Regions from separate parts of the Streptomyces sp. NPDC029836 genome, predicted to be linked through region 2. Evidence: riboswitches for the same ligand, from Rfam matches in the RefSeq annotation. Region 2 holds a riboswitch; the other holds the start of a gene.
What was found. A riboswitch is a leader RNA that binds a small molecule or an ion and turns the genes downstream of it on or off. The one in region 2 is predicted to bind glycine.
Positions count from the first base shown of each region.

Region 1: linked by a shared signal. The riboswitch ahead of gcvT (glycine cleavage system aminomethyltransferase GcvT) and the one ahead of gcvP (aminomethyl-transferring glycine dehydrogenase) in region 2 are both predicted to bind glycine.

Region 1 covers NZ_JBVHZI010000006.1:291,563-295,964, forward strand. Annotated here, with positions in the region: gene ACZ4XJ_RS20020 (enhanced serine sensitivity protein SseB C-terminal domain-containing protein) at 1-515, opposite strand, end outside; gene ACZ4XJ_RS20025 (enhanced serine sensitivity protein SseB) at 572-1,306, opposite strand; gene ACZ4XJ_RS20030 (AAA family ATPase) at 1,375-2,049, opposite strand; glycine riboswitch at 2,238-2,342, shown strand; gene gcvT (glycine cleavage system aminomethyltransferase GcvT) at 2,528-3,643, shown strand; gene gcvH (glycine cleavage system protein GcvH) at 3,766-4,149, shown strand; gene glyA (serine hydroxymethyltransferase) at 4,165-4,402, shown strand, end outside.
Region 2 covers NZ_JBVHZI010000003.1:8,740-13,141, reverse strand. Annotated here, with positions in the region: gene gcvP (aminomethyl-transferring glycine dehydrogenase) at 1-1,924, opposite strand, end outside; glycine riboswitch at 1,984-2,118, opposite strand; glycine riboswitch at 2,120-2,218, opposite strand; gene ACZ4XJ_RS10960 (PRC-barrel domain-containing protein) at 2,333-2,728, shown strand; gene ACZ4XJ_RS10955 (DNA polymerase IV) at 2,762-4,192, opposite strand; gene ACZ4XJ_RS10950 (MerR family transcriptional regulator) at 4,348-4,402, opposite strand, start outside.

The DNA.
Region 1 (4,402 bases), on a different contig from region 2:
GGTTGCACCCAGGCGCGGCGCAGCGAGCGCACGGCGGGCGTGCGGTGCGCGTGGCGGGTCAGCAGCCCGTAGAACTGCGGCAGCTCCAGGGAGGGCTCGGAGAGCCGCAACGGGCCGGCCGGCATCCGGTCCAGGCCGGTGGCGATCCGACGCAGGTCGGCCCACGGCACGCCGAGGCCGCCGCCCTGGGCGTGCGGGTTGACCCACAGGCCCCAGCGGTCCGGGTAGAGGGCGCGGGCGACGTCCCGGCCGGTGACCACCTCGTAGCCGCGGTTCCAGCCGCTGGCGGCCAGTTCCTGCGGCGAGGTCACGCAGGGCGCGTAGCCGAGCCCGTCGACCTCCATGCCGCCGTACTGGGCGTCCGGCGAACCCGGCTGTCCCTGCCACAGCAGCATCCACAGCCGGCCCTCCGCGAGGCCGTGCAGCAATGACTCGTAGTTCTCATAGCGCCCGGGAGTCACCTGGCGCAGCATGTGCTCGACCTGCCCGGCCGCGGCCGTGCCTGACGCACTCACCCGGTACCCCTCTTCGTCCGCCCGTCGTCCACCCGTACCGCCCAGCTTAAGCGGCGCTACGGAAGGTAGAAGGGGCGTACGCGCTCACGAATCCACTCCGTGACCGGGTCCTCGGCGGCGTCGAGCAGGATCAACTGCACGGTCCAGGGCACCGGTACGCGTGCCAGGGCCCGCCCGAGGGCCTCCAGCGGGGCGCCGCGGAACTCGGGGTCCCATCCCACCAGCCGGACACCGACGTACAGCTCGGGGGCCCCGCCCTCCACGCTGGCCAGGCAGCGGTGGGCGGCGGCGACCACGCCGGTGCCGCGGAACTCCTCGGCGGCGACGGCCAGGAAGTCGACCGGGTCCTCCTGCCAGTCGGGCTCGAAGAGCCGTACCCGGCCCCCGGTGGCCGGACCGTCGAGCGGCCCCCGGCCCGCCCGGCACAGTTCGGCGACGGCGGCCGGCGGCAGCGGCACCCCGACGGCCCCCTCCGGGTTCACGGCGATGCCGAGCTGCGGGGGCAGGCCGCGGGCGAACTCCACGGCGGGGGCGATCACGAAGTCCATGCCGGGTCCCGCGCAGTACCGGAACTGGGCCTCCGAGCTGTAGACGGGGACGTACGCCTCCCCGCCGATCAGCATCGTGGGAAGGCTGAGGCTGCCCTGGTCCGGGCCGCCGCCCTCGGGCAGCGGCACCCAGAGCGGACTGCGCCCGAGCACCTCGACGATCCGCTCCCCGGCGTCCGTCCGCCCGAGCGCCGCCCCGAGCACCTGCTCCAACTCGTTCGCCGGCCAGCCGCTGCCCTGCATGTACCCCTGCCCTCCGTGTGGCGCCGATGTGCTGCCGAGGCTATCGGCTGCGGGCGGGCCGGTCGGAGTCAGCCGTGGAAGGCGATGGAGGTCACGGCGGCGGCCGAGCGGCGGTCGAGCAGCGTCGCCGAGGCGCAGCCCGCGGGCGGCCGGCCGGCCTCGGCCTCGCGGAGCAGCCGGCGGACGGCGCCGCGGTGGCAGGCGAAGGCGTACGCGGACACCCGGCGCCCCCGCGCCGCCTGGCCGGACAGCGCCTCCTCGGCGGTGGTGTCGAGCAGCAGCAGGTGCAGCGAACGGTCGCGGCGGCGGGCGACGGTCGCGAGCAGAGCGCGCACCCAGCTCTGGGTGCCGCAGTCGTGGACCACTACGGATTCACCGGAGCTGAGCTTGCGCCACAGGCCCCAGTAGTGGGCGACGCGGACGAGGGGCCGGTACGCGGCGTAGGGCAGCGCGGCCGGCATCCGGCGTTCCCAGCGTTCGCGGGCGTCCTGGGAGTCGATGCCGCCGCCGTCGGTGGCGCGCTTGATCAGGGTGCTCTTGCCGCCGCCGGGCAGGCCGGACACCACGACGATGTCCCCCGTCGCGAAGCCGAGCCGGTGCGGGCCGCACGCGGCGGATCCCCGCAGGTCACGGACCGGGCCGAGGCCCTGCGCGAGGGCGCGCGGCGCCGCTCCCGCGGCCCGCTGGGCCGGGACCGCGTCGATCCCGGTTCCTCCGTCGACGGGTCCCGTTGTGGTGACCACTCCGAACCTCCGCACAGCGTCTCCCCCCGAAACGGGGCCGCACGAGCCCCATGCCCACTGAGTGTAAAGAGACGGTAATCCGGCGCCCCCGGTTCCGCTCTCGGCTTTCCCACGGGCCCCGCCGCCCGGTCCCGGACGTCCCGTGCAATGATGTGCGCCATCTGGACACCAACTGCATACCGGCCGCTTGAATCCGCGCGGGAGAGTCCCGGCAGGGCCGCAAGGCCGTGCCCGGGCGCCGAAGGAGCAAGTACCTCCCTTGAATCTCTCAGGCCCCGTACCGCGTGGATGAGGCAGATCTGAAAAGCGAGCCGCGCCACGACCGTCCCGACGGTCGTCGGAGCGTGCTCCACCCAAGGTGCAAACCGTGGAGTTGACCCGTACGCGCGGGAACTCCCGGCGAACCTCTCAGGTTCCGATGACAGATGGGGAGGATCGTCCTCGTCATGTCATGCCCTGGGACCCGGGAGCCACACCCATGAGCACTGCCCCCCGCCTGACCGCGCTCGACGCGCTGCACCGCTCGCTCGGTGCGACCATGACCGATTTCGCGGGCTGGGACATGCCGCTGCGGTACGCCAGTGAGCGCGACGAGCACAACGCCGTGCGCACCCGCGCCGGCCTGTTCGACCTGTCGCACATGGGCGAGATCACCCTGACCGGCCCCGAGGCCGTCAAGGCGCTGGACTACGCGCTGGTCGGCAACATCTCGACCGTCGGTGTCGGCCGCGCCCGCTACACGCACATCTGTCAGGAGGACGGCGGCATCGTCGACGACCTGATCGTGTACCGCCTCGGCGAGACCGAGTACATGGTCGTCGCCAACGCCTCCAACGCCCAGGTCGTGCTGGACGCGATCACCGAGCGCGCCGCCGGCTTCGACACCGAGGTCCGCGACGACCGTGACGCGTACGCGCTGATCGCCGTCCAGGGTCCGGAGTCCCCCGGCATCCTGAAGTCCCTCACGGACGCCGACCTGGACGGGCTGAAGTACTACGCGGGCCTGCCGGGCACCGTCGCGGGCGTGCCCGCGCTGATCGCGCGTACGGGCTACACGGGCGAGGACGGCTTCGAGCTGTTCGTCTCCCCCGAGCACGCGGTGGCGCTGTGGCAGGCGCTGACCGAGGCGGGCGCGGGCGTCGGCCTGGTCCCGGCCGGCCTGTCCTGCCGCGACACCCTGCGCCTGGAAGCGGGCATGCCGCTGTACGGGCACGAGCTGACCACCTCCCTCACCCCGTTCGACGCGGGTCTGGGCCGGGTCGTGAAGTTCGAGAAGGAGGGTGACTTCGTCGGCCGCGCCGCGCTGGAGGCCGCCGCCGAGAAGGCCGCCACGAAGGCGCCGCGCAAGCTGGTCGGCCTGATCGCCGAGGGCCGCCGCGTCCCGCGCGCCGGCTTCCCCGTCGTCGCCGACGGGCAGGTCATCGGCGAGGTCACCTCGGGCGCCCCGTCCCCGACGCTGGGCAAGCCGATCGCGATGGCGTACGTCGACGCGGAGCACGCCGCACCCGGCACGTCCGGCGTCGGCGTCGACATTCGCGGTACGCATGAGCCGTACGAGGTCGTGGCCCTGCCGTTCTACAAGCGGCAGAAGTAGTTCCGCACACGGCAACGCGGCACGGACGGCCGTACGGGCACCCGTACGGGGTCGTCCCGTGGCGTCCCAGCATCCAAGACCGCTGTTCGTATCCACTCCCCCGCATCCAGGAGAATCAGGTCATGAGCAACCCCCAGCAGCTGCGTTACACCAAGGAGCACGAGTGGCTGTCGGACGCCGTGGACGGCGTCGCGACGGTCGGCATCACGGAGTTCGCGGCCAACGCGCTCGGTGACGTCGTCTACGCCCAGCTCCCCGAGGTCGGCGACACCGTCACCGAGGGCGAGACCTGCGGCGAGCTGGAGTCGACCAAGTCGGTCAGCGACCTGTACTCCCCCGTCTCCGGCGAGGTCGTCGAGGCCAACCAGGACGTCGTGGACGACCCGGCCCTCGTGAACACGGCCCCGTTCGAGGGTGGCTGGCTGTTCAAGGTGCGCCTCTCGGACGAGCCCAAGGACGTGCTCTCGGCCGAGGAGTACGCCGCGCTCACCCACTCCGACAACTGACACCAGGGGATTTCGATGTCCGTACTGAACACGCCCCTCCACGAGCTCGACCCCGACGTCGCCGCCGCCGTCGACGCCGAGCTCGTACGCCAGCAGTCCACCCTGGAAATGATCGCGTCGGAGAACTTCGCTCCCGTCGCCGTCATGGAGGCCCAGGGCTCGGTCCTGACCAACAAGTACGCCGAGGGCTACCCCGGCCGCCGCTACTACGGCGGTTGCGAGCACGTCGACGTCGTCGAGCAGATCGCGATCG
Region 2 (4,402 bases):
GCTCGATCTTGGCGCGCAGGTCGGCCGCGTCCACCTCGCCGTCGTCGGCGGTCTTGACGACGACGACCTTCATGCCGGCCATCACGGCGCTCGCCGCGTTGGTGCCGTGCGCGGAGGACGGGATGAGGCAGATGGTGCGCTGCTCGTCGCCGTTGGCCCGGTGGTAGGCGCGGACGGCCAGCAGGCCGGCGAGCTCGCCCTGCGAGCCGGCGTTCGGCTGGATGGAGACCTTGTCGTAGCCGGTCACCTCGCAGAGACGTTCCTCCAGCTCGGTGATGAGCGTGAGGTACCCCTCCGCCTGCTCGACGGGGGCGAACGGGTGCAGCTGGCCGAACTCGGGCCAGGTCACCGGCTCCATCTCGGTCGTCGCGTTGAGCTTCATCGTGCAGGAGCCCAGCGGGATCATGCCGCGGTCCAGCGCGTAGTCCTTGTCCGACAGCTTGCGCAGGTAGCGCAGCATCGCGGTCTCGGAGCGGTGCTGGTGGAACACCGGGTGGGTGAGGACCTCGTCCGAGCGCAGCAGGGCCTCGGGGAGGGTCTCGGCCGTGGTCGCGTCCAGGGCCTCCAGGTCGGCACTGACCCCGAAGGCGCCCCAGACGGCCTCGAGGTCGGCGCGCAGGGTGGTCTCGTCGCAGGCGACGGAGACCAGGTCGGAGTCGACCTGGAACAGGTTGACACCGGCGGCGCGGGCGGCGGCGACGACCTCGGCGGCCTTGCCGGGAACCCGGGCGGTGAGCGTGTCGAAGTACGAGCCGTGCACGATCTCGACCCCGCCGGCCGTCAGGCCCGCGGCGAGCAGGGCGGCGTAGCGGTGGGTGCGGCGGGCGATCGTCCGCAGCCCGTCCGGACCGTGGTAGACGGCGTACATGCCGGCCATGACGGCGAGCAGCACCTGTGCGGTACAGATGTTGCTGGTGGCCTTCTCGCGGCGGATGTGCTGCTCACGGGTCTGCAGCGCCAGCCGGTACGCCCTGTTGCCGTCCGCGTCGACGGAGACTCCGACGAGCCGGCCCGGCAGGGAGCGGGCGTGCTTGGCCTGGACGGCCATGTAGCCGGCGTGGGGTCCGCCGAAGCCCATGGGGACGCCGAAGCGCTGGGTGGTGCCGACGGCGATGTCCGCGCCCAGCTCGCCCGGCGAGGTCAGCAGGGTCAGGGCGAGCAGGTCGGCGGAGACGGTGACGATGGCACCGAGCTCGTGCGCCTGGTCGATGACCGGCTTGATCTCCCGGACGGCGCCGGAGGCACCGGGGTACTGGAGCAGCACGCCGAAGACGCCGCGCTCGGCGATCTCGGCGGGGATGCCGTCCGACAGGTCGGCGACGACGACCTCGACGCCCGTGGGCTCGGCGCGGGTCTCGATCACCGCGATGGTCTGCGGCAGCGCGTCGGCGTCGATCAGGAAGACGCCGCCCTTGACCTTGCCGACCCGGCGGGCCAGGGACATCGCCTCGGCGGCGGCGGTGCCCTCGTCGAGGAGGGAGGCGCCGGAGGTCGGCAGACCGGTCAGGTCGGCGACGACGGTCTGGAAGTTCAGCAGGGCTTCCAGCCGGCCCTGCGAGATCTCCGGCTGGTAGGGCGTGTACGCCGTGTACCAGGCCGGGTTCTCCATGACGTTGCGCAGGATGACCGGCGGGGTGAAGGTGCCGTAGTAGCCGAGGCCGATCATCGGGGACAGGACCTGGTTGCGGTCGGCGAGCGAGCGGAGCTCGGCGAGCACCTCCGCCTCGGTCCGCGCCTCGGGCAGGTTCAGCGCGTCGGCGGTCTTGATCACATCCGGTACCGCGGCGGCGGTGAGCTCGTCCAGGGAGCCGTAGCCCACCTGGGCGAGCATCTTCGCCTGCGCCTCGGCGTCCGGGCCGATGTGGCGCTGCTCGAAGGGGATGCCTCGCTCCAGCTGGGAGAGCGGAATGCGGTTGGCGGTCATGACGGAGGCCTCCTGGTCGTACGACCTGCGAGGGGCACCACGGCGCGGGCACCCGGACGGCCTCCCCCTCTGTCATCTCAACCTGAGAGCTTCACCGGGCCGCGCGGGGATCGCCCACGGGGTCCGGCTTTCACCGTCGGTGAGGAGAGGAGCCGGCACTGCGTCCCGGATCCGCCCCTGCTTTCCAGAGTGGCCTCTTCACGTGCGGTACGTATGCCTGAGAGATTCCGGGGAGGATTTGCTCCTTCGGCGCCTCCGTCGAACTCACTCGGAGGACTCTCCCGCACAGGGTCAACAGCCGTCACCCAGCCTACCAGCGAGGATCTGGACCCTCCCTCGAGTGGCCTCGTCTGCGGATATGCACTTTTGTAGTGATTACGGATGGAGTTGCGACCCTGTGGAGGGACCGTGCAGACCGACATCGATCCGCGCAGCCTGATCGGCCGCAAGGCGTTCGACCGGAACGGCGCCAAGATCGGCACCGTGGACGAGGTCTACCTCGACGACGCCACGGGCGTTCCGGAGTGGGCCGCCGTACGGACCGGCCTCTTCGGCCGGGACGCCTTCGTCCCCCTGGAACCCAGCGAGGTGGTGGACGACACCCTGCGCGTGCCGTTCGAACGCTCCCTCATCAAGGACGCCCCCGATTTCGGGGTGGGCCGCCACCTCTCCCCCGAGCAGGAGCTCCAGCTCTACCACCACTACGGCCTCGACGTGATCCTCCCCTCGGAGTTCCAGCACGCCGCGCCCCCACCCACCAGGAAGCGCCGCCGCGACGCGGGCCGGCCGGCGGGCGGGGGTTAGGACGGACGCGGCCCAAAGGTTGTGCAACACCCTTCAGCCCGGACCCACCAGGGCCGGCGGATCGGACGGCTCCAGTTCGGGGTCGTCCACCCGGAAGGTCCGGGCCCGACCGGGCGGGGACCCGGGCCCCTCGAACCGTACGGTCACCCGACCGACCCCACTGCCCTGGACCCAGCCGGGCCCGTACACCGCGTGCCGTACGTCGCTCCCGGCCGCCCAGTGCCGCACGGGACTCCCCTCCGGGCTCCCGACCGGGGCCACGGCCGCTCCGCCGCCCTCCGGGCCCCCTACGGCCGCTCCTGCCCCGGCGGTCCCGGACGCCGCGTCCGCCCCGTCCGGCACGACGGCCCCGCTCCCGCGCACGACGCCCGGATCCGTGTCCGCCTCGGCGGCGCGCACCTGGGCGAAGAGGTCCTCCTGCGTGTAGTCCGCGAGGCCGGCCACCCCGACCCCGAGGAGCCGTACGCCGCCGGTGGTGTCCACGCCCTCCAGCAGCCGCGCCGCCGCCTCCCGCACCACGGCGGGGTCGTCCGTCGGGCCGCGCAGGGTCTCGGAGCGGGTCAGCGTCGAGAAGTCGTAGCGCCGCACCTTGAGGACGATGGTCCGACCCGAGTGCCCGGAGGCGCGCAGCCGGCCCACGCACCGGTCGGCGAGCCGCCGCACCTCGTTGCGGATCCGTACCCGGTCGTGCAGGTCCACGTCGAAGGTGTCCTCGACCGACACGGACTTCGCGTCCCGCTCCGCGACCACGGGCCGGTCGTCCAGCCCCAGCGCCATCCGGTACAGCCCCGCCCCGTGCGCCTTGCCGACCATCCGGACCAGTTCGTCCTCCCCGGCTTCGGCGAGCTCCCCGACGGTGGTGATCCCGGCCCGGCGCAGGTGCTCCCCGGTGGCCGGCCCCACCCCGGGCAGGGTCCGCACCGACATCGGCGCGAGCAGGTCCCGTTCGGTGCCGGGTTCGATGAGCAGCAGCCCGTCCGGCTTGGCCTCCTCGGAGGCCACCTTGGCGAGCATCTTCGATCCGGCCAGCCCCACCGAGCCGCTGAGCCCCGTGGCGGCCGTGATGTCGGCCCGCAGCCGCTCCCCCACCGCCCGGGCCCCGGCGGCGTCGAAGGCGACCCCGCCCGCCTCCAGGTCCACGAAGGCCTCGTCCAGGCTGAGCGGCTCGACCAGCGGGGACAGCTCCCGCAGCAGGCCCATGACCAGCTCGCTGACCTCGCGGTAGAGACTGAACCGGGGGATCAGGCAGGCCCCGTTCGGGCAGAGCCTGCGGGCCTGGGCCATCGGCATCGCCGAGTGGACGCCGAACCGCCGGGCTTCGTAGGAGGCGGTGGCCACCACACCGCGCGGTCCGAGACCCCCCACGATCACGGCCTTCCCGCGCAGGCTGGGCTTCGACGCCTGCTCCACCGAGGCGTAGAAGGCGTCCATGTCCAGGTGCAGGATGGTCGGGGCGGATCTCACAGCCCGATGCTCCCCTACGGCACTGACACGGCCACTGACATCACCGCGGCGGACGCGACGACGCAGGCACCTCCCCGGCCCTCCACGAGGGTCGAGCCCCCGGAAGAACCGGATCAGCCGGGCCGCATCGCCCGGCTTCGATCAGGCGGCCGCGATCAGACGGCCCGGTTCCGGCGCGCGGCCAGCTCGTCGGCCGGATTCTGGCCGACC